4 regions of the Pantoea deleyi genome follow, and region 1 is predicted to be linked to each of the others. Evidence: predicted binding sites of a transcription regulator. Region 1 holds the regulator's gene; each other region holds the start of a gene.
What was found. Region 1 encodes CRP, which controls carbon source genes, mostly activating them, when cyclic AMP is high. Its sites were predicted from a motif close to ATGTGANNNNNNTCACAT; they were not measured.
Positions count from the first base shown of each region.

Region 1 (7,843 bases):
CCGGAGGATCTGGCCGTGGTAGGATTTGATGGCGTGCCCTTTACCCGCAGCCTTAACCCGCCGCTGACCACCATTGAGCAGCCGATGAACGAGCTGGGCGCGCGCAGTGTGCAGTTGCTGCTGCAAAAGATCCGTCAGCCTAACGCGCCGGTGATCCATGAGGTATTGCCCTGGACGCGCGTTGAACGCGCATCCAGCTGACTCAGTGCCAGATTAACAGGACGCAGGCAGCGGTCAGCAGCCCCATCGCCACGTTAAAGATTTTCCAGGCGCGACGGCTGCGCAGGATGCGGCCAATCATCGCGCCAAATCCCATCCAGATGACGCCAGACACCAGGTTAACCATAAACATGCCGACGCTGATCGCCATCACAGAGTGACGATAGGCGTCACCGGCCAGGCTGAAGCTGGCGACCGCGCCCAGCGCCATCAGCCAGGCCTTGGGATTGATCAGCTGCAGCAGCCCACCCTGCCAGAACGGCATGGGCGCATCGGGTGCCGCATCGGTCTCCAGCTTTTCGTAACTGGCGGTGGCGATTTTCCACGCCAGCCAGAGCAGATAGAGGCTGCCGGCAATTTTCAGCACCAGATGCAGCGAAGGATAGAGCAGGATCAGCCCCCCCACGCCAAAGGCCACCATCAGCAGCATCACCTGCATCCCGATCATGATGCCAATCATCAGTGGAAAGGTGCGCATGAAGCCAAAATTAGCGCCCGAGGCGGTGAGTAACATATTATTGGGGCCGGGCGTGATCGCCGCGACCCAGAGAAAGCCCAACATTGATAAGAAAAGACTCAGTTCCATGACAATCGGGTACTCCCTGCCCCGGCAAGAAAAAACCTATCGAAGCTAACAGTGTGATATGGAACAGACAAGCTTTTACCACATGAAATTTACCGGACCGGAAAACGAGCAGTTCATGCCGCCTGCCGGGCTGCGAAACGCGCACCTGCAGACGATGCTGCCGCGTCTGTTACGCCGACGCAGCACGCTGGTTCCCCACTGGCAGCGTCTCGATCTGCCCGATGGCGATTTTGTCGATCTCGCCTGGAGTGAAGATCCGCACTCTGCGCAGCATAAGCCACGCGTGGTGCTGTTTCACGGGCTGGAGGGGAGTTTTCACAGCCCCTATATTCACGGCCTGATGGCGATCTGTCGCGCGCGCGGCTGGCTGGCGGCGGTGATGCATTTTCGCGGCTGCAGCGGCGAGCCTAACCGGCTGAACCGCATCTATCACTCCGGTGAAACCGACGACGCCCGCTTTTTCCTGCGCTGGCTGCACACCCGCTGGGGCCGCGTGCCCACCGCCGCCGTGGGGTTTTCGCTGGGCGGCAACATGCTGGGCTGCCTGCTGGGTCAGGAGGGCGCCGCCGCAGAGGTCGACGCCGGTGTAATTGTTTCCGCGCCGCTGCTGCTGGCACCCTGCAGCGTCAGACTGGAACGCGGTTTTTCACGCTTCTACCAGCACTATCTGCTGGCCCAGCTCAAGAAGAATGCCCGCCGTAAGCTGCACGCCTGGCCGGACACGCTGCCGGTGAATCTGGCGGAGCTGAAGGCGCTGCGGCGGCTGCGCGATTTCGATGATGCAATTACGGCACGCGCCCACGGTTTTCTGGATGCGGCAGATTACTATCATCGCGCCAGCGCCATGCCCTGGCTGAAGCAGGTAGAAAAACCGCTGCTGATCCTGCACGCCCGTGACGATCCCTTTATGAGTGATGAGGTGATCCCGCAGAGCGGTCAATTATCTGCCACTATTACGTATCAACTGACATCACACGGCGGCCACGTAGGTTTTGTCGGCGGCACATTACGCCAGCCTGAAATGTGGCTGGAACAGCGCATCCCTCAGTGGATCGCCCCTTTTCTGGATAACTGATCTCGTGATTATTCCCTGGCAACAGGTCTCGCCTGAGACCCTTGAAAACCTGATTGAAACCTTTGTGCTGCGCGAAGGCACAGACTACGGCGAGCAGGAGCGCAGCCTGCTGGACAAAGTGGCGGATGTACGACGCCAGCTGGAAAGCGGTGAAGTGGTACTGGTGTGGTCGGAACTGCATGAATCGGTCAATATTATGCCGCGCAACGCCTTTCATGGCTGATGCGCCTGCTGCCATTTCATGCTAACAATGCCTGTTACCCGATCTCACAGGGAGCTTCTCTATGTCTGCACGTCATCCTATTATCGCGGTGACCGGTTCCAGCGGTGCAGGAACCACCACCACCAGCCTCGCGTTTCGCAAAATCTTTCAGCAGCTTGATCTTCGTGCGGCGGAGCTGGAAGGCGACAGTTTTCACCGTTTTACCCGTCCTGAGATGGATATGGCGATTCGTAAGGCGCGCGATTTAGGACGTCACGTCAGCTACTTCGGCCCCGAAGCCAATGACTTTGGCCTGCTGGAGCAGAGCTTTAAAGAGTATGGCTATAGCGGACAGGGGCAGTCGCGCAAATATCTGCACACCTACGATGAGGCGGTGCCGTGGAATCAGGTACCGGGTACCTTTACGCCGTGGCAGCCGCTGCCGCAGAACACCGATATTCTTTTCTATGAGGGGCTGCACGGCGGCGTGGTGACGGCGCAGCACAACGTGGCGGAGCAGGTCGATCTGCTGGTTGGCGTGGTGCCGATTGTTAACCTTGAGTGGATCCAGAAGCTGGTGCGCGATACCGGCGAGCGCGGCCATTCCCGTGAGGCGGTGATGGACTCGGTGGTCCGGTCGATGGAGGATTACATTAACTTCATTACGCCCCAGTTCTCCCGCACCCATATCAACTTCCAGCGCGTCCCGACCGTGGACACCTCCAACCCGTTCGCCGCCCGTGCCATCCCGTCGCTGGATGAGAGTTTTGTCGTGATTCACTTTCAGGCGCTGGAAGATATCGACTTCCCCTATCTGCTGGCGATGTTGCAGGGCTCCTTTATCTCGCACATCAATACGCTGGTGGTGCCGGGCGGCAAAATGGGTCTGGCGATGGAGCTCATTATGGGCCCGCTGGTGAAACGGCTGATGGAAGGCAAACGGATAGAGTAAGGGGCCAGGAAAGCGCTCTTCAGACGGTTTAAAAACCAGAGCAGGCAATGTTATCGCAGCGGATAAGCTTAACTCGCTGAGCAGGCTTCAGGAAGCAGACGTCCGGTAGCCGCATCCGGTTTCAGTCAGGCCGCGATAGACAACCGCGGGCAGAAAGCATCTGGCCGTAACAGAAAAGTTCAGCAGGCAGGGAAGAGCGTCAGAAGCGGAAAGTGTCCCGCGCCAGGAGGGCGCGGGCAGAGCATGCCATAAAGGGCGGACGTTGCGGCTTTACCGATCTGACCCGCTTCGCTGCGCCATCACTGTCTCAACGCAGACTCTCTGCGATGCTAAGGTCTGACAACAGACTACCGGCAACCTCAAACACCGATGACGGTTACAGCGCGATCACTTCGTAGCTGTGCGTGATCGTCACGCCTTTGCCCAGCATGATGGCGACCGAGCAATATTTTTCCGCCGAAAGATCCACCGCGCGTGAGACCGCTTTATCCTGGAGCGCTTTGCCACTGACGATAAAATGCAGGTTGATGTGCGTAAAGATTCGCGGCGCCTCTTCACGACGTTCTGAGGTCAGTTTTACTTCACAATCAGCCACATCGTTGCGGCCTTTTTGCAGAATTGAGACCACATCGATCGCGCTGCATCCGCCCGCCGCCATCAGCACCATCTCCATTGGGCTGGGCGCTTTATCCCCTGAATTACCATCCATCAGGATCTGATGGCCGGATGAGGATTCTCCGAGGAATGTCAGCCCTTCTACCCACTTCACTCTTGCCTGCATGTTTTTTGCTCCGGAATACACTGTTTTGCCGCCAGAGTACGCTTTCCCCTGGTAAACAGCAATCCGGAGAAATCCGCCCGTAGCTGAAGCGAGACAACAGAAGACAGTCGGCTAAAGCTGTGCTACAAACAGTGCTGAAAATATTTTTCGTCACCCGATGACGAAGCCGGGAAGAATGATGCGCACTGCGCCTGATGCGGCCCGAATAATTTCCTGAAATGGAAAACGCTTGAAGCTTTCACCGCCTGACAGGGAAAACTGCCCCCTGTATTTTGGGCACGATTACAACAGAGGATAATAGCGAATGGTTCTCGGCAAACCGCAAACAGACCCTACACTCGAATGGTTCCTGTCCCATTGCCATATTCACAAGTATCCATCCAAAAGTACGCTGATTCATCAAGGTGAAAAAGCAGAAACGCTTTACTACATCGTGAAAGGTTCCGTCGCGGTTCTGATTAAAGATGAAGAAGGCAAAGAGATGATTCTTTCCTACCTGAATCAGGGTGATTTTATTGGTGAGCTTGGCCTGTTCGAAGAAGGCCAGGAGCGCAGCGCCTGGGTACGTGCGAAAAGCGCGTGTGAAGTGGCAGAGATTTCGTATAAGAAATTCCGTCAGCTGATCCAGGTGAACCCTGACATCCTGATGCGACTCTCGTCGCAGATGGCGCGTCGCCTGCAGGTCACGTCCGAAAAAGTGGGTAACCTCGCTTTCCTCGACGTTACCGGACGCATTGCACAGACCCTGCTTAACCTGGCGAAACAGCCAGATGCCATGACGCATCCCGACGGCATGCAAATTAAAATTACGCGTCAGGAAATTGGCCAGATTGTAGGGTGTTCACGTGAAACCGTGGGCCGTATTCTGAAGATGCTGGAAGATCAGAACCTGATCTCTGCACACGGCAAAACCATCGTCGTTTACGGCACCCGCTGATTCCTGTCACCCACGGCGTGATGGCAACATCACGCCGTTATTGTTTGTGCTGAGCCGATGTGGCGTCGAATAATCTACCATCCTGAAGTGAACTACGCCCTGCGGCAAACGCTGGTGCTCTGCCTGCCGGTGGCGCTGGGCTGGCTGGCTGGCGACCTGCAAAAGGGTCTGCTCTTCTCACTGGTGCCCGCCTGCTGCAACATCGCCGGTCTGGATACGCCGCATAAACGCTTCTTCAAACGCCTGATCGTCGGTGGCAGCCTGTTTGCCCTCGGCAGCTTCCTGATCCAGTGGCTCACCCTGCAGGCGGTGCCGCTGCCGCTGATCCTGTTTATTATGCCGCTGCTGCTCGGCGTAACCGGGGAGATCAGCCCGCTGCATGGCCGCCTGCTGCCCGGCACCCTTATCGCCGCCATCTTTACCCTGAGCCTGATCGGGCGCATGCCGATCTATGTTCCGCCGCTGCTCTATATCGGCGGTACGCTCTGGTACGGGCTGTTTAACTGGTTCTGGTTCTGGCTCTGGAAAGAGCAGCCGATGCGCGAGAGCCTGAGCCTGATCTACCGCGAGCTGGCCAACTACTGCGACGCCAAATATACCCTGCTGACGCAGCTGACCGATCCGGAGAAGGCCCTGCCGCCGCTGCTGGCTCGTCAGCAGAAGGTGGTCGATCTGATCAACACCTGTTATCAGCAGATGCACATGCTGTCGGCCAGCCGCGACCACAGCCACAAGCGGCTGACGCGCGCCTTTCAGGTGGCGCTGGATCTGCAGGAGCATATCTCGGTCAGCCTGCATCGGCCGGAAGAGGTGCAGAAGCTGGTCGAGCAGAGCCATGCCGAAGCGGTGATCCGCTGGAATGCCAAAACCATCTCGGCCCGGCTGCGGGTGCTGGCGGATAACATCCTCTATCACCGGTTACCCGAGCGCTTCGCGATGGATAAACAGCTCGGCGCGCTGGAGAAAATCACCTGGCAGCATCCCGACAATCCGGTGGGGCACTTCTGCCTCTATCACTTCAACCGGATTGCCCGGGTCCTGCGCACGCAGAAACCGCTCTATCAGCGCGACCTGATGGCCGATCGCCAGCGTCGTCTGCCGCTGCTGCCCGCCCTGCGCAGCTATCTCTCGCTGCGCTCCTCGTCGCTGCGTACCGCCGGACGCTTTGCGGTCATGCTGATGCTGGGCAGCGCGCTGGCGCTGTTCTTCAACATTCCCAAGCCCTACTGGATCCTGATGACCATTATGTTCGTCAGCCAGAACGGCTACAGCGCCACCCGCGTCCGCATTCAGCACCGGGCGCTGGGCACCTTTGCCGGGCTGGTGATCGCGGCCGCCACGCTGCGTCTGGCGGTGCCGGAGTCGCTGGTGCTGCTGATCATGCTGGCCATCACCTTTATCAGCTATCGCTTTACCCGTCAGTTTTATGGCTGGTCGATGATTGGCTTCACGGTGACCGCCGTCTACTCGCTGCAGCTGCTGTCGCTGAACGGCGCGCAGTTTCTGCTGCCGCGCCTGATGGATACGCTGATGGGCTGTCTGATCGCCTTTGGCGGAATGCTCTGGCTCTGGCCGCAGTGGCAGAGTGGCCTGCTGCGGCAGAACGCGCATGATGCCCTGGAAACCTATCAGGATGCGCTGCGGCTGCTGCTGGGCGATGAGCAATCGCCCGGCAAGCTGGCTTACCAGCGCGTGCAGGTGAATCAGGCACACAATGCGCTGTTCAACTCCCTTAATCAGGCGATGCAGGAACCGGCGTTCAACGCCCAGTATCTGAAAGATATGCGGCTCTGGGTGACGCACAGCCAGTTTATCGTCGAGCATATCAATGCGATGACGATTCTGGCGCGCGAACACACCATGCTCACCGCCTCGCTGGCCGAGCGCTATCTGCAATCCTGTGAAATCGCGCTGCAGCGGTGTCAGCAGCGGCTGGAGTATGAGGGTGCAAGCTCGCAGGTCAACCTGCTGGATGAGCTGGAGAATATCAGTGAGGGGCCGGTTACGGTCGTGGAGCAGCATGTGCGGCGCATCCTCGATCATCTGAGCGTGATGCACACCATCTCATCGCTGGCGTGGAGCCAGCGACCGCAACATGGCCGCTGGCTGATCCGGCATTTACGGAAGCGCTGATTTAGCCGTTGAGCACTTTGCCGACCGCCGTGGCGAAGCGACGCATGCCCTCTTCGATGTCAGTGGGTTCAATGATCAGTGACGGCGCGAAACGCATCACGTCAGTACCGGCAACCAGCACCATCACCCCTTCGGCCGCCGCGGCATTCAGGATGTCGCGCGATTTACCGGCGTGCTGAGGCTTCAGCGCCGCACCAATCAGCAGCCCCTTGCCGCGAATATCGCTGAACAGATCATACTTCGCGTCAATCGCCTGCAGCGCCGTCACAAAGTGCTGACGACGCTCTTCCACGCCCGCCAGCACGGCCGGGGTGTTGATGATATCCAGCGCGGTTTCGGCGATGGCGCAGGCCAGAGGATTCCCGCCATAGGTGGTGCCATGAACGCCCGGCGCCATCGTCGAGGCAATCTCATTGGTGGTCAGCATGGCGCTGACCGGGAACCCGCCGCCCAGCGCTTTGGCCGAGGTCAGGATATCGGGCTGAATGCCATAGTGCTCATAGGCGAAGAGCTTGCCGCTGCGCCCCATGCCGCTCTGCACCTCATCCAGCACCAGCAGCGCCTGGTGCTGATCGCAAAGCTCACGCAACCCCTGCATAAAGGCCTGTGTGGCAGGCATCACGCCGCCTTCCCCCTGAACAGGCTCAACCACGATGGCGCAGGTATGGTCGTCAATCACCGCTTTCACCGCGTCCAGGTCGTTGAACGGCACATGGACGATATCTGCCGGTTTAGGCCCGAATCCGTCTGAATATTTTGGCTGCCCGCCGACCGTGACGGTAAAGAGCGTCCGGCCATGAAAAGCGTTGTGGAAGGCGATGATCTTGCTTTTGAACGGGCTGTGGCGCTTGCAGGCGTAATAGCGCGCCAGCTTAAATGCGGCTTCGTTGGCTTCGGCGCCGGAGTTCGCGAAGAAAACGCGCTCGGCAAAGGTGGCGTGAATGAGTTTACTGGCGAG
Region 1 covers NZ_CP071405.1:415,944-423,786, reverse strand. The annotation lists gene J1C59_RS01940 (LacI family DNA-binding transcriptional regulator) at 1-201, shown strand, start outside; gene J1C59_RS01935 (LysE family translocator) at 203-805, opposite strand; gene J1C59_RS01930 (hydrolase) at 864-1,880, shown strand; gene J1C59_RS01925 (YheU family protein) at 1,885-2,103, shown strand; gene J1C59_RS01920 (phosphoribulokinase) at 2,165-3,034, shown strand; gene J1C59_RS01915 (OsmC family protein) at 3,411-3,815, opposite strand; gene crp (cAMP-activated global transcriptional regulator CRP) at 4,120-4,752, shown strand; gene J1C59_RS01905 (YccS/YhfK family putative transporter) at 4,810-6,885, shown strand; gene argD (bifunctional acetylornithine/succinyldiaminopimelate transaminase) at 6,887-7,843, opposite strand, start outside.

Region 2 (7,843 bases), 560 kb from region 1:
AATCCCCCTCAGAAACTGAATACTATCCGCCAGCCCAGGCTCACACTACAGGTTAGTCATCGATCGAGAGCGTACCAACAGGAACCAGAACCGTTATACGCCAGGCTCCTGATGACTATTGCCTCAGACAATCAGAGCGCATACCGGGTGTGCTGATCAACAAAGCGCTAAGCAGAAAAACGTTTGCCACCATGTTCAAACCTGAATGTTTGAACACGGTCACGTGCTGGCCCGCGAGGGAGAAAACCTCGCGAATAAGGTAAACAAACCGACGGTGAAGGCATTGGAATGGATGGATCTCCAGCTCAGGGCATAGCCCGCTCTTTCCGACCGTATGGCACGGGATCAGGCAGGCTTTTCGCTCTTAGGGCGCTGAATCATTGCCAGCCCTTTCAGGAAGTTACGCAGGATCTGATCGCCGCATTCGCGGTAGTTTTTATGGTCAGGCTTGCGGAAAATCGCGCCGACTTCGGCCTGCGAAACCGTAAAGTTCGCACGCTTCAGCACCTCAGGAATGTCGGTGGTTTTCAGATCGAAAGCGATGCGCAGCTTCTTCATGAAGATGTTGTTGGTCATTTTGCGCTCGATGGATGGCGCAGGCGCATCTTCACTTTTGCCGCGACGATAGAAGATCAGACCATTCAGGAAATACCCCATCAGCACGTCGGGGCAGGGGCGAAACGCGGCATCGTCATCTTTTTTCAGCCATGCCTGAATATCTGTCTGCGGCACGTCGCACTCTGCCAGCGCAAAAATCTCCACCATTTTCGCATCGCTCAGGTTAAGCATGTAGCGCACGCTGCGCAGAATATCGTTGTTAGTCATGGTGAAATCTTCTCATGGTCGGTCAACAGGCTGCGCATTATAGGGGATTTTGCCCGCGCCCGCGCAGGTTTGTGCCGATCGGCTTAACGCTGCAGCACGGCACCCGGTCGCGCGGCATCGCGCACAAAGGGCAGATGCTCACAGGCGTGCTGGCGGGCAAAGCGGATAAAGGCTTCCAGCACCGGCTGGCGCTGTTCGCCGTCGCGCACTGCGGCATAGAGGCGGCTCCAGAGACCCTCGCCCAGCGTACGGGTCACGACCAGCCCCTGCTTCTCAAAGCTCTCGACTACCCAGTGCGGCAGCGCGGCAATGCCCATGCGCGCGGAGACCATCTGAATCATCAGCAACGTGTTATCCACATTTTTCAGCGCCGGGCTGACGCCAGCGGGCTGCAGAAAGTGACGCCAGATATCAAGACGCTGACGCTGGACCGGATAGATCATCAGGACTTCATCGGCCAAATCTTCCGGCGAGATCTGCTCCAGCTGCGCCAGCGGATGATCCGTCGCCAGCACCAGTCGCACCTCAAAATCAAACATCGGCGAGTAGAACAGACCCGAACGCGCCAGAATATCGGAGGTCAGCACCACATCCAGCTCACCCTGTTGCAGCGCGGGCTGAGGATCAAACGTCACGCCCGATTTGAAATCCATCACCACCTGCGGCCAGCTCTGACGGAATTTATCCAGCGCCGGGGTCAGCCACTGAATGCAGCTATGGCATTCGATAGCGACCCGCAGCGTGGTCTGATGCGGCTCGTCGCAGGCCTGGAGTGCCTGCTGGATTTGCGGCAGCACCTGCTCCGCCAGTTGCAGCAGGATATCGCCCTGCGGGGTAAAACGCAGTGGCTGACTTTTACGCACAAACAGGCGGAATCCCAGACGCTGCTCCAGATCGCTGAACTGGTGAGACAACGCCGATTGCGTCTGATGGAGCTGGGCCGCTGCCGCAGCCAGCGATCCCGTATTGCGCAGAGCCTGAAGCGTCCGCAGGTGCTTGAGTTCGATCATGAGTGTCCTTCACATCGAAAATGAACATATTGCGCTTGTGCAACATACAGTACCCGCAGAGTATAGCAGTGTAAACATCTGGACGGCTAAACATCTTTGACTGCCCGGTTAAAGCACCGTGAACCTTTATCTGGAGACTGGCACATGACTATCCTCAATCATACCCTCGGTTTTCCCCGTATTGGCCTGCATCGTGAACTGAAAAAAGCCCTGGAGCGTTACTGGGCGGGCGACAGCACCCAGGCGGCGCTTCTGGCGACGGGACGCGAGCTGCGCGCTCGTCACTGGCAGCAACAGAAAGAAGCTGGCGTCGATCTGCTGCCGGTGGGGGATTTCGCCTGGTATGATCATGTGCTGACCACCAGCCTGATGCTGGGCAATGTGCCTGAACGCCATCAGAACCCGGCGGGCACGATTGACCTCGACACGCTGTTCCGCCTGGGCCGGGGGCGCGCCCCCGCCGGCGAACCTGCGGCAGCGGCCGAAATGACCAAATGGTTTAACACTAACTATCACTATCTGGTGCCGGAATTCAGCCGGGATCAGACCTTTAAGCTGAGCTGGACCCAGTTGCTGGATGAGGTGGATGAGGCGCTGGCGCTGGGGCATAACATCAAGCCGGTGCTGCTGGGCCCGGTGACCTATCTGTGGCTGGGCAAGGTCAAAGGCGCGCCGTTTGAACGCCTCTCGCTGCTGAGGGCGATCCTGCCCGTCTATCAGCAGGTGCTGGCGGAACTGGCAAAGCGTGGCATTGAGTGGGTCCAGATGGATGAACCCGCCCTGGCCCTTGAGCTGCCGCAGGCATGGCGCGACGCCTTTCAACCGGCATATGACGCCCTGCAGGGTCACTGCAGACTGCTGCTGACCACCTATTTTGACCGCATCGGGCAGAACCTTGAGGTGATCCGCAGGCTGCCGGTGCAGGGGCTGCATGTCGATCTGGTTCATGGGGATGACGATATTGAGCACCTGCATCAGCAATTGCCCGCCAGCTGGCTGTTGTCGCTTGGCGTCATCAACGGACGCAACGTCTGGCGCACCGATCTGAGCCGCTGGTTTGATCGCCTGCAACCGCTGGCCGCCCGGCGTCCGTTGCTCTGGATCGGCTCCTCCTGCTCTCTGCTGCACAGCCCGATCGACCTCAGCACTGAAACGCATCTGGATGAGGAGGTCAGAAGCTGGCTGGCCTTTGCGCTGCAGAAGTGTGGTGAGCTGTCGCTGCTGAGTCAGGCCCTGAACCGCAACGATGCGGCATCGCTGGACGCCTGGAGCGCGCCGATTCGCGCCCGCGCCCACTCCCGTCGCGTGCATAATGCGGTGGTGGCGCAGCGTCTGCAGGCCATTACACCCGAACAGAGTGCCCGCCAGAGCGCCTGGCCGGTACGGAGTCGCCTGCAGCATCAGCGACTGAGCCTGCCCGCCTGGCCCACCACGACCATCGGCTCTTTTCCGCAGACCACGGAGATTCGCCGCCTGCGCCTCGACTTTAAGCAGGGGCGGCTCGACAGCCGCCATTATCGCACCGGTATCGCGGAGCATATCAGGCAGGCGATTCGCGAACAGGAGCGGCTGGGGCTGGATGTGCTGGTGCACGGTGAAGCGGAACGTAACGATATGGTGGAGTACTTTGGCGAGCATCTGGAGGGCTTTGCCTTTACCCGCAATGGCTGGGTGCAGAGCTACGGTTCGCGCTGCGTGAAGCCGCCCGTCATCATCGGCGATGTCTATCGTCCGGCGCCGATTACCGTCGACTGGGCCCGTTATGCGCAGTCGCTGACGGACAGACCGGTCAAAGGCATGCTGACCGGCCCGGTAACGATCCTCTGCTGGTCATTTCCGCGTGAAGATGTGCCACGGGAAACCCTCGCGAAACAGATCGCGCTGGCGCTGCGGGATGAGGTGGCGGATCTGCAGGAGGCGGGTATCGGCATTATCCAGATTGATGAGCCGGCCCTGCGGGAGGGGCTGCCGCTGCATCACTCGGCCTGGGCCGGTTATCTGAACTGGGCGGTGGAGGCTTTCCGGCTGACGGCGGGCGTGGCGCGGGACGAGACCCAGATTCACACCCATATGTGTTACTGCGAATTCAGCGACATCATGGCGGCAATCGCGGCGCTGGATGCGGATGTGATCACCATTGAAACCGCGCGCTCTGACATGGATCTGCTGGCGTCGTTTGAACACTTCGACTATCCCAATGAGATCGGCCCCGGCGTCTATGATATTCACTCGCCCAACGTCCCCAGCGTCGAAGGCATCGAAGCGTTGCTGCTGAAGGCGGCGAAGCGCATCCCGGAGGCGCGGCTGTGGGTAAACCCGGACTGTGGACTGAAAACGCGTGGCTGGACGGAAACGCGCCAGGCGCTGGCGAATATGGTGAGAGCGGCGAAGAAACTGCGTGGAGAGACGGCGTAGCCGAGGGTCTGACGGGGAAAAAAGGGCGCAGAAGCGCCCGTTTTTTATTTATCGTGAGGCGACGCCATACTGCCTGAACCAGGCCAGCATCCGCTGCCAGCCATCCTGGGCCGATTCCGCATGGTAGCTCGGCCGGTAGTCGGCGTTGAACGCGTGTCCCGCTTCGGGATAGACGATGATCTCGGCGGTGGCATTGGCGGCATGCAGCGCCTGACGCATCTGCTCGACGCTCTCCAGCGGGATCCCCTCATCCTGACCGCCATACAGGCCCAGCACCGGCGCATTGAGATCGACAGCAATATCAATCGGATGCTTCTGCTGCTTCAGGGTGCGCTCCCCGGTCAGTCGGCCATACCAGGCGACTGCGGCCCGCAGCTGGGGATTGTGCGCGGCATAGAGCCAGCTGATGCGGCCACCCCAGCAGAATCCGGTAATGCCCATGCGGCGGATGTCGCCGCCGTTGCGGGCTGCCCAGTTGGCGGCGTGGTCGAGATCGGAGAGCACCTGGCTGTCCGGCACTTTGCTGACCAGTTCGCTGAACAGCGTCGGGATATCGTGATACTCCGACGGATCGCCCTCGCGGAAATAGAGTTCAGGCGCGACAGCCAGATAGCCCTCCAGCGCCAGGCGGCGGCAGATGTCCCGGATATGTTCATGCACACCAAAGATCTCCTGCACCACCAGCACCACAGGCAGCGGGCCGTCTGCGCCCTGCGGTCTGGCGAAGTAGGCTGGCATGTTTTCGCCCTGGCTGGGCACTGAGGTTTCACCCGCCTGAATGGCCGGACTGTCGGTCATGATGGTGGTGGCGGCGGTGGGCTGCACGGCAGGGGCAAAGCCGTCCGTCGCCGGTTTTTGTGCCATATTATCACTGGGTTTCATTAGTCTCTCCGTGCAAGCATTTGCGCAATCAGGTAACTATAGCCTGGCGTTAAACTGCGCGCGCCAGGTGCCGGGCTACAGGATCAGCCGCGAATAAAATCCTCCCACTCTTTAGCATTGCGCTAACGCCGACACAGCCTTACTGCGCACAGTCGCGACCGGGAAGATGTATTTGTGTGACGATAGTCTCAATCTGTGGTCTGAAAAATGTAACTTTCATTTTCTTAAGTGAAAGCTGTCACATATTTATCCGGCGTGCTGACGTAAAGTGGCGCGATACTTTCCCTTAACAGGAGTCTGAAAATGACACAGTCTGACGTTTTCCATCTGGGCCTGACCAAAGCCGACCTGCAGGGCGCTACCCTGGCGATTGTGCCAGGCGATCCGGAGCGCGTGAAGAAGATTGCCGGACTGATGGAAGATGCCACGCATCTCGCCTCACACCGTGAATTTACCTCCTGGCTGGCAAAGCTGGATGGTAAGCCTGTCGTCGTCTGCTCAACCGGCATCGGTGGCCCATCCACCTCGATTGCGGTCGAAGAGCTGGCGCAGCTTGGCGTGCGCACCTTCCTGCGCGTTGGCACCACCGGTGCGATCCAGCCCTATATCAACGTCGGCGATGTGCTGGTGACCACGGCGTCGGTTCGCCTGGATGGCGCCAGCCTGCACTTCGCACCGATGGAGTTCCCGGCAGTGGCCGATTTCAGCTGCACCACCGCCCTGGTCGCGGCCGCAGAAGCCTGTGGCGCGAAGACCCACATCGGTATCACCGCCTCGTCTGATACCTTCTATCCGGGCCAGGAGCGCTACGACACCGTTTCAGGCCGCGTGGTCAGTCGCTTCAGGGGATCGATGAAGGAGTGGCAGGAGATGGGCGTACTCAACTATGAGATGGAATCCGCTACACTGTTAACCATGTGCGCCAGCCAGGGTCTGCGAGCCGGCATGGTGGCGGGCGTGATTGTGAACCGTACGCAGAAAGAGATCCCGGATGCGGTCACGATGAAGCAGACAGAAAGTGACGCAGTGAAGATTGTGGTCGAAGCGGCGCGTCGCTTGCTGTAACGGTCGCGTCAGGCAGCAGGTTTTCCGGACTCAGAACCTGCTGCTGGTCATTAACGGCGCGTAACATCAGTTAAACCTGAGGATGTTTATGCGCCATACCTCTCCTGTCCGCCGTCCTGCCCTTGGTCTCAATCCCGCCGCTCTCAATGCGCGGCTGGAACGCAGTGCCGAACGTTTCCGCGCCGCCATGCAACAGGGCGACTATGCGCTGGCCGCCCGCTGCTGTGAAGAGGTGCTGCGGTCAATGCCAAATCAGATGCAGGTGCTGAGCGACTATGCTCTCTGCCTGCTGCGTCTGGGCCAGCACGCGAAAGCGTACAAAATCTATCAGAAGATCCTTCAGTCGCCGCCTGCGGTGCAGGCCACCGCCTCCGACACCTGGCTGGATGGCTTAACCGAGGTGTGCGGCTGGCTCAACAGACGCGAAGAGATGGCGCAGTATGGGCTGGCCTCGCTGATGCGCTCGGATGCGCGTTTCAGTCAGGGACAGCGTGTGGCCTTTCCGGCCGCGCAGCCCGAACCCGCCGATCTCAGTCGGCCAGAGCAGAACGTTATCGCCTTCTCTCTGTATGGCGATCAGCCTCGCTACTGTGAAACCCTGATTAAAAACGTGGAGGTGGCACCGGCGCTCTATCCCGGCTGGTCCTGCCGTATCTATCTGGATGACAGCGTGCCGCAGCATGTCTGGCAGCGTCTGGATCAGCCGCATGTCAGGCTGATCGATATGTCGCACGAGAAAACGCTCTATCCGACCCTGTGGCGTTTTCTGGTGCTCGACGATCCACAGGTAAAGCGCTTTATCGTGCGCGATGCCGACTCGCTGCTCTCGGAGCGCGAAGCGGCTGCGGTTAACGCCTGGCTCGCCTCGCCTTACTGGTTCCACCATATGCGTGACTACTTCTCTCATACCGAACTGCTGCTGGCGGGCATGTGGGGCGGCTGTCACGGCGTCTTCCGGCATGTGGCGCAGGCGATGCGCGATTTCATCGCGCAGTATCAGGGGAGCCAGCGCTTTACCGACCAGTATTTCCTGAAGGTGGCGTTATGGCCGACGGTGCGGGAAAGTCTCCTGAGCCACGATGAACTCTTCCATTTCCACCAGGCCCGGCCCTGGCCTGACCATGCGCCCGTGCGCTGGCAGACGCCCCATTTTCATGTGGGCAGCAATGCCGGGTTTGCCAGTATGCGCGGAAAATCGGCGGCGGCGGATGGCAGCCGCCAGCGCGTGGCGATCACCGCTGGCGAGACGACCTGGGACTATCTGGCGCCGGTCAGCAAGGGCGAGTGGCAGCTGCCCATGCCCTTTTTTCTGATCGAGGAGTGGCAGGCGGGCAGGCTGCGGGTCGCGGCCCTCTAAGGCGCTGAATCCCGGCAAAATTATCTGGACATTCATACAGTGCGACTCTACCTTTTCCCTCAGCAGCCTGAGTCGGGGGAAATCATGGATCAGCACATCATCATCAGCGCCTGTCTGGCGCTTGCCGGGGCAGGGATCGGCTGGATGCTGGCACAGTTACGTGCCGGTCATCTGGTCGCCCGTTTTCAGACCGAGCGCCGTCTGCTGGAAGAGGCGCAACAGCGTCAGCAGCAGCAGGTCGATCAGCTTCAGCAGCAGGCGCAGCAGCGGGAGCAGGAGCTGCGTCAGC
Region 2 covers NZ_CP071405.1:3,843,197-3,851,039, reverse strand. The annotation lists gene J1C59_RS18065 (YehS family protein) at 346-825, opposite strand; gene metR (HTH-type transcriptional regulator MetR) at 909-1,835, opposite strand; gene metE (5-methyltetrahydropteroyltriglutamate--homocysteine S-methyltransferase) at 1,980-4,250, shown strand; gene J1C59_RS18050 (dienelactone hydrolase family protein) at 4,299-5,132, opposite strand; gene udp (uridine phosphorylase) at 5,436-6,197, shown strand; gene J1C59_RS18040 (tetratricopeptide repeat protein) at 6,286-7,554, shown strand; gene rmuC (DNA recombination protein RmuC) at 7,639-7,843, shown strand, end outside.
Region 2: the regulator CRP is predicted to act here: its motif matches at 5,307-5,324, upstream of udp (uridine phosphorylase).

Region 3 (7,843 bases), 1.2 Mb from region 1:
AGATGTTGCTGAAAGAGTTCGATCTGAAGCACTACCTGTTCAACACCCGTCCGGACGATCTTACGCCGCAGGAGCACAAGCGCATTACCGACCTGCTGTGGAAAGAGATGCGTGAGATCTATTACGGCAGAAACATCCCCTCCGTGGGACTGAAGACGCTGTAAAATCAGACGCGCAGCGTTACCCTGGGTAACCTGCGCGTACAGGTTATCCGGCGCTCAGCGTCAGCGTAATCCCGCGTTCGCGCAGCGTGCGGCAGACAGCCTCATCCAGCCGGCTGTCGGTCACGACATCGGTCAGATCGTCGACCGGTGACGCGCAGAACAGCGACCAGGAGCCATATTTGCTGCTGTCCGCCAGCAGCACCCGCCGGGCCGCATTGGCCAGCAGATCGTGTTTCAGCCCCGCTTTCTCCTCGGTGGGCGTGGTAATCCCGCGCTCCAGGCTCCAGGAGTTACAGCTGACAAAGGCGATATCGGGGTTGATCGTGCGCAGCAGCCGGCGGCCATGCTCACCGACGCACGACTGGCTGGAGTCGTCGATCCGCCCGCCGATAATCGTGACTTCAATCTGCTTAAACTCAGACAGAAACAGCGCAATGTGCAGATCTGCGGTGATCACCCGCAGCGGCAGATGGGTAAGCTGGCGCGCCAGCTCCAGCATGGTGGTGCCGGCATCCAGCACAACCGCATCCCCGGCACGCACGAAGCTGGCGGCGCAGGCCGCGATCGCCTGCTTTTCGGCCAGATTACGCTGCATCTTCTCCAGCGTGGTGGGCTGCGCAGGAATAAAACGATTCAGCGTGACGCCGCCATGGCTGCGGCTGATCACGCCCTCTTTATCCAGCTTAATCAGATCGCGCCGAATCGTGGCGGGTGAGGCGGAGATGGCGCTGACCAGTTGCTCAACAGTCACCAGATTATGGCTTTTGAGGTAATCCATAATCTGGTCAAGACGGCTCTGTCCGTTCATAGTTCCCTAAGCGAGCTGCATCGCGAGTTTAATCGAGATCGCCATGCTGTCAGACTTCGCTTTACCTGTCCAGGCGATATCAAACGCCGTGCCGTGGTCCGCCGAGGTGCGGATAAACGGCAGGCCTGCGGTGATATTGACGCCATCATAGAAGCCCAGCAGCTTCAGCGGAATGTGCCCCTGATCGTGGTACATCGCCACCACCATGTCATACAACCCCTCCTGGCACTGCAGGAATACTGTGTCCGGCGGGCAGGGCCCGTAAACGTCCACGCCCTGCGCCTTCATCGCCTGAATCGCGGGCGCAACCGTGGTGATCTCCTCATCCCCGAACAGCCCGTTCTCCCCGGCGTGAGGATTCACCCCCGCGACCGCGATGCGCGGGGCGCTATAACCGACACGGCGCAGGAAGGTATCCGCCATGCCAATCACCGTTTTGATGCGCGTCTGGTTCAGCGTGTCGAGGAATTTGCGCAGCGCGATGTGGGTCGTGACATGGATGACTTTCAGCTTATCGGTGTAGAGCACCATCGCGTAATCTTTGGTGTCGGTCAGGTGCGCCAGCAGTTCGGTGTGACCCGGATAGAGATGTCCGGCGGCATGCATCGCCTCTTTGTTCAGCGGTGCGGTGGCAATGGCGTGAACCTCACCCGCCAGCGCCAGTTCGGTGGCCCGTTTCACGCAGCGCCACGCCAGATCTCCCGCCGCTTTCTGCACCACGCCAGGTTTCAGGGCTGCGGGATCCGCCAGCGGCTCATCGATGACGTTGATAATGCCCGGCGCGAAGCGCGCATCCTGCACCCGATCCAGCACCCGCAATTCGGCCTGAGGCGTGATGTTCATCGCCATAATGCGGCGCAGCGTGCTGGCACAGCCAATCACTACGGCAGGAATGCCATTCAGCTCACCTTCAGAGAGCGACTTGATAATGATTTCCGGACTGATGCCCGCCGGATCGCCCATGGTGATCGCAATAATTTTACTCACTCGACTTCTCCTCAATAAAACCAATGGCTGCTACCAGAGTATTTGCATCACCAAAGCCACCCGCTTTGGTCATCACCGGCAGAGTAAATTCACTGTTAAGCAGAACCCCGTGCGGCACACAGCCCGCCACCAGACCCTGAATATGGAAGCCGCTGGCGCCTAGCGCCTGAGCGACGGCGATTGCCACGTCGCCTCCTGACAGATAGAGCGCATGCGGCAGCGCGGCGCGGCAGAGGCTTAAGGTCATCTCACCGAGCAAGCCGCAGATCGCCTCACCCAGTTGCTGGCGCGTCAGGCTGTGCTGCTGGCAGAGCGCCTCGATCGCGTGGCGCTGCGCGCGATGCTGGCAGGTCCGGATCACCGTATGACGACCGGCCCGCAGTGCGTCGGCCGCCTGCGCGATCCAGCGCGCCCGTTCCGGCCAGGCGGGCTGCTGAAACAGCTGAGTGATGTCCACCTCCACGATCTCAACGGCCCGCTGCTGCTGCAGGGCGGCGATCTGCTGCTGGGCGCTGTCGCTCATCGATCCCACCACCGCCAGCACCGGCCGGGCCGGGCGAACCGAGAGCGCCGCGCCCAGCGCATCGCTTAATCCGGCAGCCCCGACCAGCAGCGGCTTCTCGCGCAGTTGCGCCGCCGCCGCAATCAGCCGCGCCAGATCGGCCTCGTTTTCGGCATCCACCACTACCACGCCCTGCGCCGCGGCCAGCACGGCATCGAGCCGATCGCTGCGCAGCGTGGCGAGATCGATCTCCATGCCCTCGATCTGCATCTGATCGAGGACGCGGGCGCTGCGGATCGGGGTTTTGGGATCGCTGGCAAATTCGGTCTCCGTCAGCAAACGCTGATCGACCCACACGCAACCCTGCCGCGTGGTGCGGCCCAGTCGCGGCACCGCCGGTACCACCAGCGCCAGGGTTTTGCCGCTGGCGCGCAGCGCCGCCGCCGTTTCCGCACCCACGTTGCCGCGCAGCGTAGAGTCGATCTTTTTAAACAGCCAGCCTGTCTGAAACTGTGCCGCATGGTGCTGCACCACCTGCGTGACGCGCTCAGCCGCCTGCCCGGCACTGACGGCCCGGCTGTCGGTGCTGATCACCAACACATCCGCTGCGTCCGGCACCGACGTCCCCAGGCCAAAGAGCACCTGCACGCGGGCACAGGCCTGAGCCAGCCCGCTGCCCGCATCGTTGGCACCGGTAAAGTCATCGGCGATGACCAGTACCGCGGTTTTCCATCTTGATGAGCCCATCCTCACTCCTGTCAGGCGACTGCCATTTGCATTTGATTATATTCAATCATGATTGATTATATGTGAGCAAGTTCAAATTAATCGAAATCGATATGCCTTATAAATTTAGCCACACAGAGTGACTGAATTCGCATTGTGCTGAGCAAAATTAATCATGTGCTCCGCCGCGACAGTAAAGAGGGGATGAAATGAACATTAACAGCACGGTGATCAGCGGCTATCAGGCGCTGAACGACATGGGCTATCTGCTGCAGGGCGTCTCGGCAGCGGTCGTGGTCACGGACCGAAACATTGAGGCGATTCCGGCGGTGCAGGCGCTGATGGGGCAACTGCGGGATCGGATTCCGCAGCTCAGCCTGGTCAACAGCGTCCCGCCAGAGCCGAGCCAGCACGATGTTGCTGCGATCCTGGCGGCGCTTCCCCACCGGCAGGCCGATATGGTGATCGGCATCGGCGGTGGCAGCGTTCTGGATGTGGCGAAGCTGCTCTCGGTACTCTGCCTGGACGCGGCGCCGTCGCTCGACGCCCTGCTGGCGGGTGAAAAACCGCAGCGCCGCACCCGCTCGCTGCTGATCCCGACCACCGCCGGAACCGGTTCTGAAGCCACCCCCAATGCGATTCTGGCTATCCCAGAGAAGGAGACCAAAGTCGGTATTATTTCCCCGGTGATGCTGCCGGATGTGGTGGCGCTGGTGCCGGAACTCACCACCAGCATGCCCGCCCACATCGCCTCTTCGACCGGCATTGATGCGCTCTGCCATCTGATTGAGTGCTTCACGGCCAACGTCGCCAATCCGGTTAGCGACAACTATGCACTCACCGGCATGAAGAAGCTGTTCGCCAGTCTCGAAACCACGCTGCGCGAGCCAGACAATTTACAGGCGCGGCTGGAGATGCTCTGGGCCTCTTACTACGGCGGCGCGGCCATCGCCCATGCCGGTACCCATCTGGTGCACGCCCTCTCCTATCCGCTCGGCGGCAAATATCATCTGCCTCACGGCGTCGCCAACGCCATTCTGCTGGCGCCCTGCATGCGATTCGTCCGCCCGGCCGCGGTGAGCAAGTTCGCGCAGGCCTATGATCTGCTGCCCGATGCCGACAGCCGTTTAAGCGACGACGAGAAATCCCATGCGCTGGTGGAGTACTTCACCGCACTGGTTGAGCGGCTGCAGCTGCCTGCCAGTCTCGAAGCGCTGGGCATCAGCCCGGATCACCTGCCCTATCTGGTGGAAGCAGCACTCGACGTTCAGCGCCTGATGAAAAATGTGCCGATGAGTGTCAGCGCCGACGATGTGCGCGCTATCTATCTCACCCTGTTTCCTTCCCGCCAGGCGAATTGAGGATTGTTATGAATAAGAAAATAGAGGGCATTCTGACGGCCATCGTCACCCCTTTCGACCGGGAGGGGGCCTTTGACCCGGTGAAGCAGCGCGAGCAGGTCAGACGGCAGATCGACGCCGGTAACGGGATCTTCTGCGGCGGCACCAACGGCGAATTCTTTGTGCTGAACGAGCAGGAGAAGATTGCCGTCACCACGACCTGCGTCGATGAAGTCAACGGCCGGGTGCCGGTAGTGGCGCATATCGGAGAGATTTCGACCCGCGAAACCATCCGGCTCGGCCAGCAGATTGGCCGCCTGGGCGTGGATGCGGTGTCCGCGATCACGCCGTGGTTTGTTCCGCTGAAACAGCAGGAGCTGATTGACCACTATCAGCGCGTGGCGGATGCACTCACGGTGCCGCTGTTCCTCTACAACATCCCGGCACGCACCGGCAACACCCTGCAGCCCGACACGGTGCGCACGCTGGCGGCGCACCCGAACATCATCGGCATCAAAGACTCTGCCGGCAGCTATGAGAGCCTGAGCGGATTTCTGCAGGCCACTGCCGACTGCGAAGGTTTCGATGTCCTGAACGGTCCGGATTCGCTGATCCATCAGGGATTCGTTGACGGCTGTTCTGCGTCGATTTCCGGGCTGGCTAATGTGGCACCCGACGCGATCAACGCGATCTGGGCGCGCTTCAGCGCCGGCGACATCGCCGGTTCGCATCAGGCGCAGGAGAGCGTGACCGGCCTGCGCACCGCGCTCTACAGCATCGGTTTTTCACCGGCCGCCGTGAAAAAAGCGGTCAGCCTGCAGGGCTTTGAGGTCGGTGAAAGTCGCTATGCGGTGCAGTTCAGCGCCGAAGAGCAGCAGCAGATTCGTCAAATCGTGAACCACTACCTGCAATAACGTCCATCGCCTTTGCACACTATCGGTCAGATGAGAACGAACCTGATGGTCGCCATCTGCCAGAACAATCGAGGTCATGATGAAATCATTTTCAACTGAGAGCACCTTACTGATCGTCGGCATGGTGGTCGCCTATATTCTGTTCACTACCTGGCTGACCTGGCGGCTGCGCAGTAAAACCAGCGGCGACTTTATGGAAGGCTCGCGCGCCATGCCCGCCTTTATTGTCGGCATCATGCTGATGTCCGAGTATATCGGGGCCAAATCCACCATCGGCACCGCACAGGCGGCCTTTGAGGATGGCTTCGCCGCCTCCTGGTCGGTCATTGGCGCAGCGATTGGTTTTCCGCTGTTTGGCCTGATTCTGGTCAAACGCATTTATAACACCGGGAAGATCACGATCTCCGGCGCGATCGCCGAGAAATATGGCAGCTCGACCAAAAATATCATCTCGCTGATTATGATCTATGCGCTGCTGCTGGTGAACGTCGGTAACTACATCAGCGGCGCGGCGGCGATCTCCACCGTGTTAAAAGTCGATCTGACCCAGGCGGCCTTTATCACGGCGGTGGTCAGTACCTTCTACTTCGCGTTTGGCGGCATGAAAGGCGTCGCCTGGGTGACGCTGCTGCACAGCGCCATCAAGTACGCCGGGATCCTGATTATTCTCTATGTGGCGCTGAAGATGACCGGTGGCGTCGCGCCGATGATGGAGAAAATGCCGGCGTTCTACTGGACCTGGGATGGGCATGTCGGGGCCAGCACCATTGTCGCCTGGCTGATCGGTACCGTGGGATCGATCTTCTGTACCCAGTTTGTGATCCAGGCGATCTCCTCCACCAAAGATGTGAAGTCCGCGAAACGCGCAACCTGGATCGCCTTTATCTTCTGTCTGCCTATCGGCCTGGCGATGGCGCTGATTGGCGTGGCGGCGAAGTTTGCTCATCCCGATATCAAAAGCCTCTATGCGCTGCCGGTGTTTCTGCAGGATATGTCGCCGTGGCTGGCCGGGATCGTTACCACTTCGCTGGTGGCCTCGATCTTCGTCAGCGTCGGCACCGTCGCCCTGGCTATCGCCTCGCTGGTCGTGAAAGATTTCTATGTGCCCTACCGCAAACCCACTCCGGAGCGCGAATTTAAGGTCACGCGCTGGATCTCGATCGGTATCGGCTTCTTTCCGCTGCTGTTTGTCCTGTTCTTCCCGGAAGTATTGAAGCTCTCCTTCTTTACCCGCGCGATTCGCCTGTCGATCACCGTGGTGGCCATCATGGCGTTCTATCTGCCATGGTTTAAGAGCACGCGTGGCGCAAATGCCGGTCTGATTGGCGCCTGTCTGGTCACCTCCGTCTGGTTCCTGATGGGTAACCCTTTCGGTATCGACAATATGTATGTGGCGCTGATTACCCCGGCCATCATTATGGTGATTGACCGCTGCATTCCGTCACGTCAGTCTCAGCCTCAACCGCAACACAATGCACAAAAAAGTGGAGCCTAATATGACTCAGGAAACCGTCACCGCAGAACGCAACGGCCAGCTTGCGCCGCACCCGCAGGATAGCGCGCAGCAGGTTGCGATGCTGCCTTCCCCCTGCCCGCAGAACCACGCAGCTAACCTGCTGCCGCTGCCCGATGGCGATCTGCTCTGCGTCTGGTTTGGCGGCACACAGGAGGGGATCGCCGATATCTCTGTCTGGTGCTCACGACTGAAAAAGGGCAGCGATCGCTGGAGTGACGCAGAGAAACTCTCTGACGATCCGGGCCGATCCGAACAGAACCCGGTGCTGTTCCTCGATCCTGATCAGGTGCTGTGGCTGCTCTGGACAGCGCAGAAGTCGGGCAATCAGGACACCGCGATCGTCCGCTATCGCCAGTCTCACGATCTGGGCCAGAGCTGGGGCGAAATCCGCACCCTGCTGGATAAACCCGGCACCTTTATTCGCCAGCCGATCGTGGTGCTGCCCAACGGCAACTGGCTGCTGCCGGTCTTTTACTGCCTGACGCGGCCCGGAGAGAAATGGGTCGGCAGCTATGACGTCAGCGCGGTCAAAATCTCGGAAGATAAAGGCCGCAGCTGGCGCGACGTCAGCGTGCCTGACAGCACCGGCTGCGTGCACATGAACGTCACGCTGCTGGAGGATGGCTCCCTGCTGGCGCTCTACCGCAGCCGCTGGGCCGACCATATCTATCAGAGCCGCTCATTCGATCAGGGTGAGAGCTGGAGCGCGCCGGAACCGCTGTCGCTGCCCAACAATAACTCCTCGATTCAGGTCACCACGCTGCGCAACGGTCATCTGGCGCTGGTGTTCAACGCCATGAGCGCAGAGGGCGCTAAAGAGCGGCGGCTGTCGCTCTATGACGAGATCGAAGATGATGAAGAGGCGGCTGAAGGTGACGTGGCGGTC
Region 3 covers NZ_CP071405.1:3,208,080-3,215,922, forward strand. The annotation lists gene speD (adenosylmethionine decarboxylase) at 1-164, shown strand, start outside; gene J1C59_RS15235 (DeoR/GlpR family DNA-binding transcription regulator) at 208-972, opposite strand; gene J1C59_RS15240 (D-threonate 4-phosphate dehydrogenase) at 979-1,959, opposite strand; gene dtnK (D-threonate kinase) at 1,952-3,208, opposite strand; gene J1C59_RS15250 (iron-containing alcohol dehydrogenase) at 3,397-4,548, shown strand; gene J1C59_RS15255 (dihydrodipicolinate synthase family protein) at 4,557-5,441, shown strand; gene J1C59_RS15260 (sodium:solute symporter family protein) at 5,521-6,936, shown strand; gene J1C59_RS15265 (sialidase family protein) at 6,938-7,843, shown strand, end outside.
Region 3: the regulator CRP is predicted to act here: its motif matches at 3,269-3,286, upstream of J1C59_RS15250 (iron-containing alcohol dehydrogenase).

Region 4 (7,843 bases), 460 kb from region 1:
GGCCGTGGCACATTTAACGGCGTCTGGGATGGTCTCAGCCCTGGCGCGCAGCGCCCGGCCGTCCTCCGTCAGCGTCACCGCAACCTGCCGCTCATCCTGACGGGTGCGCTGCCGGTTAATCAGACCTGCGCTCTCCAGCCGCTTCAGCAAAGGCGTTAAGGTGGCCGAGTCTAAAAAGAGCTGCTCGCCAATCTCCGAGACCGTGACATCATCTTTCTGCCACAGCACCAGCATCACCAGATATTGCGGATAGGTAATATCGAGCTGGCTCAGCAGCTGGCGATAGACTTTGCTCATCGCCAGGTTGGCAGAATAAAGCGCAAAGCAGAGCTGCTGATCGACCAACAGTGGCATCGGTTTCACTTTTTTGTCATCTTGATCACTGTTCATACTGATGAATATAGATAGTGCGCTAGATAATTGCAAGCAAACTTTTGGCCAGGGGGAAAAGCATGCAGGATTCACTGGAAGAACAGGCTCGTCGCTTTGCCACCGAGGCACATGCCGGGGCCGGTCAGCGCCGCAAATATACCGATGAGCCATACATCGTTCATCCGGCTGCGGTCGCAGAGCTGGTGCGCAGCGTCAGTCACGACGAGGCGCTCTTAGCGGCGGCCTGGCTGCACGACACGGTGGAGGATACCGCCACGACGCAACAGGATATCGAAGCGCATTTTGGTCAGCGTGTGGCCAGTCTGGTGGAGATGCTGACCGACAGCGCCCCCGCCACCGCAAAGAACCGCGCCGCCCGTAAAGTGGCGCACTTCCGCCACACCGCCAGCGCCAGTCCCGAGGCGCAGACCATCAAACTGGCGGACATCATCGACAACACCCGCGCGATCGTCCGTTTCGATCCCGATTTTGCACGGATTTACCTGGTAGAAAAACAGATTCAGATCGCCTTACTGAAACAGGGTGATGCGCAGCTATGGCAGCAGGCTTCGACGATTATCGAAAGCGGGCTGGCCCAGCTGCGGGAGCCGCCCTACAGCGTGCCGGAGAGCTGGTTTACCAGGCAGGCGGCGAAATACAGCGCCTGACGCCCATAAAAAAACCCGCCAGCGGCGGGTTTCTTCCTGCTGCCTGATCACTCAAGCAACTGCCGTCCCAGATACGGGTTAGCATGTAATAATTTCATCAGTTTCTGCGCCGTCGCGGAAGGACGGGTACGGCGGGCTTCCCAGCTTTTCACGGAAGAAACGCTCACGCCCATTACCTTTGCAAACTCATCAACCTGCATGCCGGTCATTTCACGCAGACGCTGCGGTTCTGGCTGGGCGGGTTGCTGACGCTGAATGAGTAACTCGGCGGCGCGATCATCACGTGTCAAAACAATCTGCTCAAGGCTGCTGAGCAATTCAAACATCGGGTCTTTTAATTCCATAGAGAACTCCTTAAAACTCACTATGAAGCACGTGAAAGTAGAGAGGTACGAGCCTGAAGTCAGGACTCTGAAACCGGGCCTGTTCCAGGCTGGATCCCGCAAGGGTTTGTTTTTGTTATGAGAGAAACCATTACGGGACACAGCCTGCGGTGCATTTCTAAAAGTTGTCAGATCAATGCAACAAATGCCGGGAGACTAAGTATGGATAGAGACCTGACGATTTGCCGCGCAATTTATAATTATTTTTTTAACTATGGTTTGCCGGAAAAATTCCAGCGCCTCTAACGTGCTGAGGCAGCTGATTTTTGTGCCCTCATAGCGGGCAAAAAAATCAATGTGTGTTTGCGAATTGTGTGGATGCCATCATGCTTTTTACCGGCATCTTCTCATTTCTGTGAGGTGCTGCACCTCTGCAGGTAGTGAGTGCAAAATATACGCCAATGGTTTACTTCCTGAACACTTATATTCATCTTTCTAATTAAAATAAGAATAATCCTGGCATGACCTTCAGCGCTGCCGCGCGTCGGCTCACGGTGCAGAGCGGGAAAATCCGTTAATCTGAGTGCTGTTTTTTCAGCAGATTATTGAACAGCGGCCTTTAAGAAACGGCAGACGCCTCATTCCGGTGCGTTTATGCCATTCACGCCTGACGTCATGCGCGACAAAAGTGCACTCCCTGAGTGGTGCGCAGACGGCGGGCCAGACACCGGATCCCGGCAAGGAAAAGCGATGCGTGAAACAGATTTTAATGTCGCCTACCCCTCTCATCGCGTCTCGATGATGGGACGTAACGCGGTGGCGACGTCACAACCGCTGGCGGCACAGGCAGGCCTGCGTATGCTGCAACAGGGTGGCAACGCGGTAGATGCAGCGATCGCCACGGCTATCGCCCTCACCGTCCTGGAGCCGACCGGAAACGGCATCGGCAGTGATGCATTTGCGATCGTCTGGGACGGCAGTGAGCTGCATGGGCTCAATGCGTCAGGTCGTGCCCCGGCCGCCTGGCATCCCGGCCGCTTCGCCGCGTTTGACACCATGCCGGAAACCGGCTGGGAGTCAGTGACCGTACCTGGCGCGGTGTCGGCATGGGTCTCACTGGCGCAGCGCTTCGGCACCCTGCCGCTCACTACCCTGGCGCAACCGGCAATCGGGTATGCGCGCGACGGTTTTCCGGTCTCGCCGCTGATTGGTCAGCTGTGGCAGCGCGGCTACGACAAACTGCGGGATCAGCCGGGCTTCAGCGACTGTTTTGCGCCGCAGGGCCGCCCGCCGCAGGCGGGGGAACTGTTCCGCAACCCGGCGCAGGCCGCCACGCTGCAGGAGATCGCTGAAACCCAGGGCGAGAGCTTCTATCGTGGCGCGCTGGCGCAGAAGATGGCGGCCTTCGCCCATGAGCATGGCGCTGCCCTGACGCTGGAGGATTTGAAAAACCATCGTGCCGACTGGGTAACCCTGCTGTCGCATCCGTTCGCCGGTGGATCGGTACAGGAGTTGCCGCCTAACGGCCAGGGCATCGCGACCCTGATCGCGCTGGGCATTCTGGAAGAGTGGGAGATCAACCGCTATGCACCCGATTCACCGCAGTGGCTGCATCTCTCCATTGAGGCGATGAAGCTGGCACTGGTCGATCTCGAACGCTATGTCACTGATGAAGATCACCTGGAATTTCCGGCGGCGCTGCTGCTGAGCCGGGACTATCTTCGCCAGCGGGCCGCGTTAATCGATCCTGACAGCGCGGGCGATTTCCGCTTTGGCTCGCCGCAGCAAAGCGGCACTGTCTACGTGGCCACCGGTGACAGCCAGGGAATGATGGTCTCCTTCATTCAGTCCAACTATATGGGCTTTGGCTCCGGCGTGGTGGTTCCCGGCACCGGCATCAGCCTGCAGAATCGCGGCGCGGGCTTCTCATGCGATCCGACCCATCCCAACGTGGTGGCTGGTGGTAAGCGCCCGTTCCATACCATCATTCCCGCCTTTGCGCAGGATCCGCAGGGCCAGCCGCTGATGGCGTTTGGCGTGATGGGTGGCCCGATGCAGGCCCAGGGGCACGTTCAGCTGGCGCTGCGTATCATGCTGCACGGACAGAATCCCCAGGCCGCGATTGATGCACCGCGCTGGCGGGTGGTACAGGGGCGCGAGGTGGTCTTTGAATCCACCCTCGATCGCAACACCCTGAGTACCCTGCGCCGCATGGGCCACAACGTGGTGCTGGAAGATCCGCTGAGCAACTACAACTTCGGCGGCGCGCAGGTGATAGTGCGCGATCCTCAGGGGTTCTATATTGCGGCCAGTGAAAGCCGGAAAGATGGGCAGGCCGTGGTGTTTTAAGGCCGCCGTCATGAAAACGCCGCCCGGAGAGGGGGACGCCAGCCGGCAATGCCGGGTGCACCGCCGCGCCGCCGATCCTGCTCTGCCACCGCCATTTCAGAAAGCACCTGTTTTAGCGGTGGTTTCGCATTGTGCCGTGGCGCGGGTTTGTTCTATTCTTTAGGCCATTCCTACCTGGACATCAGACAGTATCACCGACAGGAGTTGACCCTATGGCTTCAGGATTTACACGCCTTATGGCACGCGGCGGCATTATGCTCGCTGGCGCGCTGATCGTGCTGCAGCTCACCGCATGTGGTGACAAAGAGGGCGAGCAGCGTAAAGCATTTATCGACTTTCTCCAGAATACCGTGATGCGCAGCGGCGAGCATCTTCCCAGCCTCAGCGAAAACCAGAAGCAGAGCTTTGGCAACTTCGCCAGCGATTACGCCATTCTGTATGGCTTCTCACAGCAGGCGAACAAAGCGGTAGAGCAGGGAATGCGCCCGGTGGTGGATGAGCTTTCCGCGATTCGCGTTCCGCAGGATTATCTCAGCCGTCGTGATTCGCTGCGTCAGGCCAACAGCGCCCTGGTGATTGTCACCCAGCAGATTGAAAGCGCCAAAATGCAGGCAGACAGCAGCAAAGCGGCCCTGAAGCAGTCGGACGACCTGAAAAAAGTCTACGACACCGCCTATAACAAAGTGGTGACAGTGCCCGCCAATCAGCTGATCCCGCTGCTGCCTAAGCTCCAGGCGCTGAGCCAGGGTGCGGTGCAGACCGGCGACTTCCTGCAACTGCAGGGCGCCCGCGTCAGCTTCAACAATGGCGGCGTGCAGTTCCCGACGCAGGATCAGGCCACGCAGTATAACGCGCTGATGAGCACGCTTTCTGCCAACGCCCAGGCACTGCCGCAGGCCCAGGCTGCCGTTCAGGGTGGCATTCAGCAGTAAACCCGCTTTACGGGCAGAGGTCATGTCTCTGCCCCTCTCCTCACGCTTTCTCTTCGCCTTTCCGACCCGCTGAATGAAGTGTGATCTGGCGCATTTTCGACCAAAAATATTTTGTGACTGTCATCACATTTCTATAACAAACCGCCTCTTTCAGGATGTGACGTACATCACAGATACCCGGCTATTCTGACTAAAAATCCGACATAACGGTGGCGATCGGTCGATAAAATGTGATCAGAGTCACGCTAATGCCCCCTGCAGGCCCCCTTAATCAGTGATGCAGATCACACTAATTCCGTGCCCTACGCAGTACCAGATTCGCGTGATAGAGTCCGCGTGCATACAGTAATACCACCGGCTTCGGGTCGGGGTGGCTAAACAAAAACAAACGCGCTCTCCTATTGCAGCGCGTCTCAATAAGGGGTGGGTTTATGTCCTCATCAGTGAAGGTCAAAGTACAGAGCTTTGGTCGCTTTCTGAGTAATATGGTGATGCCAAACATCGGGGCGTTTATCGCCTGGGGTATCATCACCGCACTGTTTATTCCAACAGGCTGGATCCCGAACGAAACGCTGGCCAAACTGGTCGGCCCGATGATCACTTACCTGCTGCCGCTGCTGATCGGTTTCACCGGCGGACGTCTGGTGGGCGGAGATCGCGGCGGCGTGGTCGGTGCCATCACCACGATGGGTGTCATCGTCGGTGCAGATATGCCGATGTTCCTGGGTGCGATGATTGCCGGTCCGCTGGGTGGCTGGGCCATTAAGTCGTTCGACCGGGCAATTGACGGCAAAATCAAAAGCGGCTTCGAGATGCTGGTGAACAACTTCTCGGCCGGTATTATCGGGATGGTGCTGGCCCTGCTGGCATTCCTGGCCATTGGCCCGCTGGTTGAAGGTCTGTCGCACATTCTGGCGGCGGGCGTGAACCTGATGGTGCAGAACAACCTGCTGCCGCTGACCTCGATCTTCGTGGAACCGGCGAAAATCCTGTTCCTGAATAACGCCATTAACCACGGTATCTTCTCACCGCTCGGCATCCAGCAGGCGAGTGAAGCGGGTAAATCGATCTTCTTCCTGATTGAAGCGAACCCGGGCCCGGGCATGGGCGTGCTGATGGCCTACATGTTCTTTGGCCGTGGCAGTGCAAAACAGTCTGCGGGCGGTGCCGCCATTATCCACTTCCTGGGCGGCATCCATGAGATCTACTTCCCCTACGTGCTGATGGCGCCTCGTCTGCTGCTGGCCGTGATCCTGGGCGGGATGACCGGCGTCTTCACGCTGACCGTCCTGAACGGCGGCCTGGTCTCTCCGGCGTCACCGGGTTCTATCCTGGCGGTGCTGGCGATGACGCCAAAAGGCGCCTACTTCGCGAACGTCGCCGCTATCGCAGCCGCCTTTGCCGTCTCCTTCGTGGTTTCCGCTATCCTGCTGAAAACCAGCAAAGTAAAAGAAGATGACGACATCGAAGCCGCGACCCAGCGCATGCATGACATGAAAGCGCAGTCCAAAGGCCAGAGCGCACCCGGTGCGGCGATCGCCAGCGACGCCATGAGCGTGGACCTGCATCACGTGCGCAAAATCATTGTCGCCTGCGATGCCGGTATGGGTTCCAGCGCCATGGGCGCAGGCGTGCTGCGTAAGAAAGTGCAGGATGCCGGTCTGAGCAATGTCTCGGTGACCAATACCGCGATCAACGCCCTGCCCGGTGATGTCGATCTGGTAATTACGCATCGCGACCTGACCGAACGCGCAATCCGCCAGGCACCGCACGCGCAGCATATTTCGCTGAATAACTTCCTCGACAGCGCGCTCTACAGCACCCTGACCGAACGTCTGGTGGCGGCTAACCGCAGTGATGCGCATCGCGAAACCGTGAAAACGACGCTGGCCGACAGCTACGATGAAGGTAACGCGCACCTGTTTAAGCTGGGCGCGGATAACGTCTTCCTCGGCCTGACCGCCAGCAACAAAGAGCAGGCGATTCGCTTTGCCGGTGAACAGCTGGTGAAAGGCGGCTACGTCGAGCCGGAGTATGTTGAAGCGATGCTGGCGCGTGAAAAACTGACCCCGACCTATCTCGGTGAGTCAATTGCGGTGCCGCACGGCACGGTGGAAGCCAAAGATCGCGTGCTGAAAACCGGCGTGGTGTTCTGCCAGTATCCGGCAGGCGTCCTGTTCGGTGAAGAGCCGGAGGATGTGGCGCGTCTGGTCATCGGCATTGCAGCCCGCAATAACGAGCACATCCAGGTGATCACCAGCCTCACCAATGCGCTGGATGATGACAGCGTGATCGAGAAGCTGGCGAACACCAGCAACGTGCAGGAAGTGCTGGATCTGCTGTCAGGCAAACCTGCCATCGCATAATGTGGTGATATTTTCCCTGGGGCGGTCATGCCCGTCCCGATTTTCCGGGGCGGGTTTGCCCGCCCCATCGTCATTTGATATGGGTCAAAAATTATGAAAGCGTTACATTTCGGAGCAGGAAACATCGGTCGCGGCTTTATCGGCAAATTACTGGCTGATGCCGGTATCGAACTGGTTTTTGCCGATGTGAATCAGACGGTGCTGGATGCACTGAACGCGCGTCATGAGTATCCCGTTCATGTGGTTGGCGAACAGGCCAGAACAGAAATCGTGACCGGCGTCAGCGCCGTGAACAGCACCAGTGAGGCGATCGTCACCCTGGTGTCTGAGGTCGATCTGGTGACCACCGCCGTGGGCCCGCAGATCCTGGAGCGCATTGCCGGCAGCGTGGCGAAAGGGCTGGCTAAACGCAGCGATGACGGCACGACCCGTCCGCTGAATATCATCGCCTGTGAGAATATGGTGCGCGGCACCAGTCAGCTGAAACAGCATGTCCTGAAGGCGCTGCCTGAGCAGTATCACGCCTGGCTGGAGCAGCACGTCGGCTTTGTGGATTCCGCCGTCGACCGCATCGTGCCACCTACGGAAGCGGGCAGCAGCGATCCGCTGGAAGTCACCGTTGAAACCTTCAGCGAGTGGATTGTCGACAAAACCCAGTTTAAAGGCGACCTGCCGACCATCCCCGGCATGGAGCTGACCGACAACCTGATGGCCTTTGTTGAACGCAAGCTCTTCACCCTGAACACCGGCCACGCGATTACCGCCTACCTTGGCCAGCTGGCCGGTCATCAGACCATTCGTGACGCCATTCTGGACGAAAAAATCCGGGCCGT
Region 4 covers NZ_CP071405.1:3,945,503-3,953,345, forward strand. The annotation lists gene J1C59_RS18455 (MarR family winged helix-turn-helix transcriptional regulator) at 1-390, opposite strand, end outside; gene J1C59_RS18460 (HD domain-containing protein) at 453-1,040, shown strand; gene J1C59_RS18465 (HTH-type transcriptional regulator) at 1,088-1,384, opposite strand; gene J1C59_RS18470 (gamma-glutamyltransferase family protein) at 2,114-3,712, shown strand; gene J1C59_RS18475 (DUF3053 domain-containing protein) at 3,925-4,644, shown strand; gene J1C59_RS18480 (PTS mannitol transporter subunit IICBA) at 5,076-7,010, shown strand; gene mtlD (mannitol-1-phosphate 5-dehydrogenase) at 7,104-7,843, shown strand, end outside.
Region 4: the regulator CRP is predicted to act here: its motif matches at 4,800-4,817, upstream of J1C59_RS18480 (PTS mannitol transporter subunit IICBA).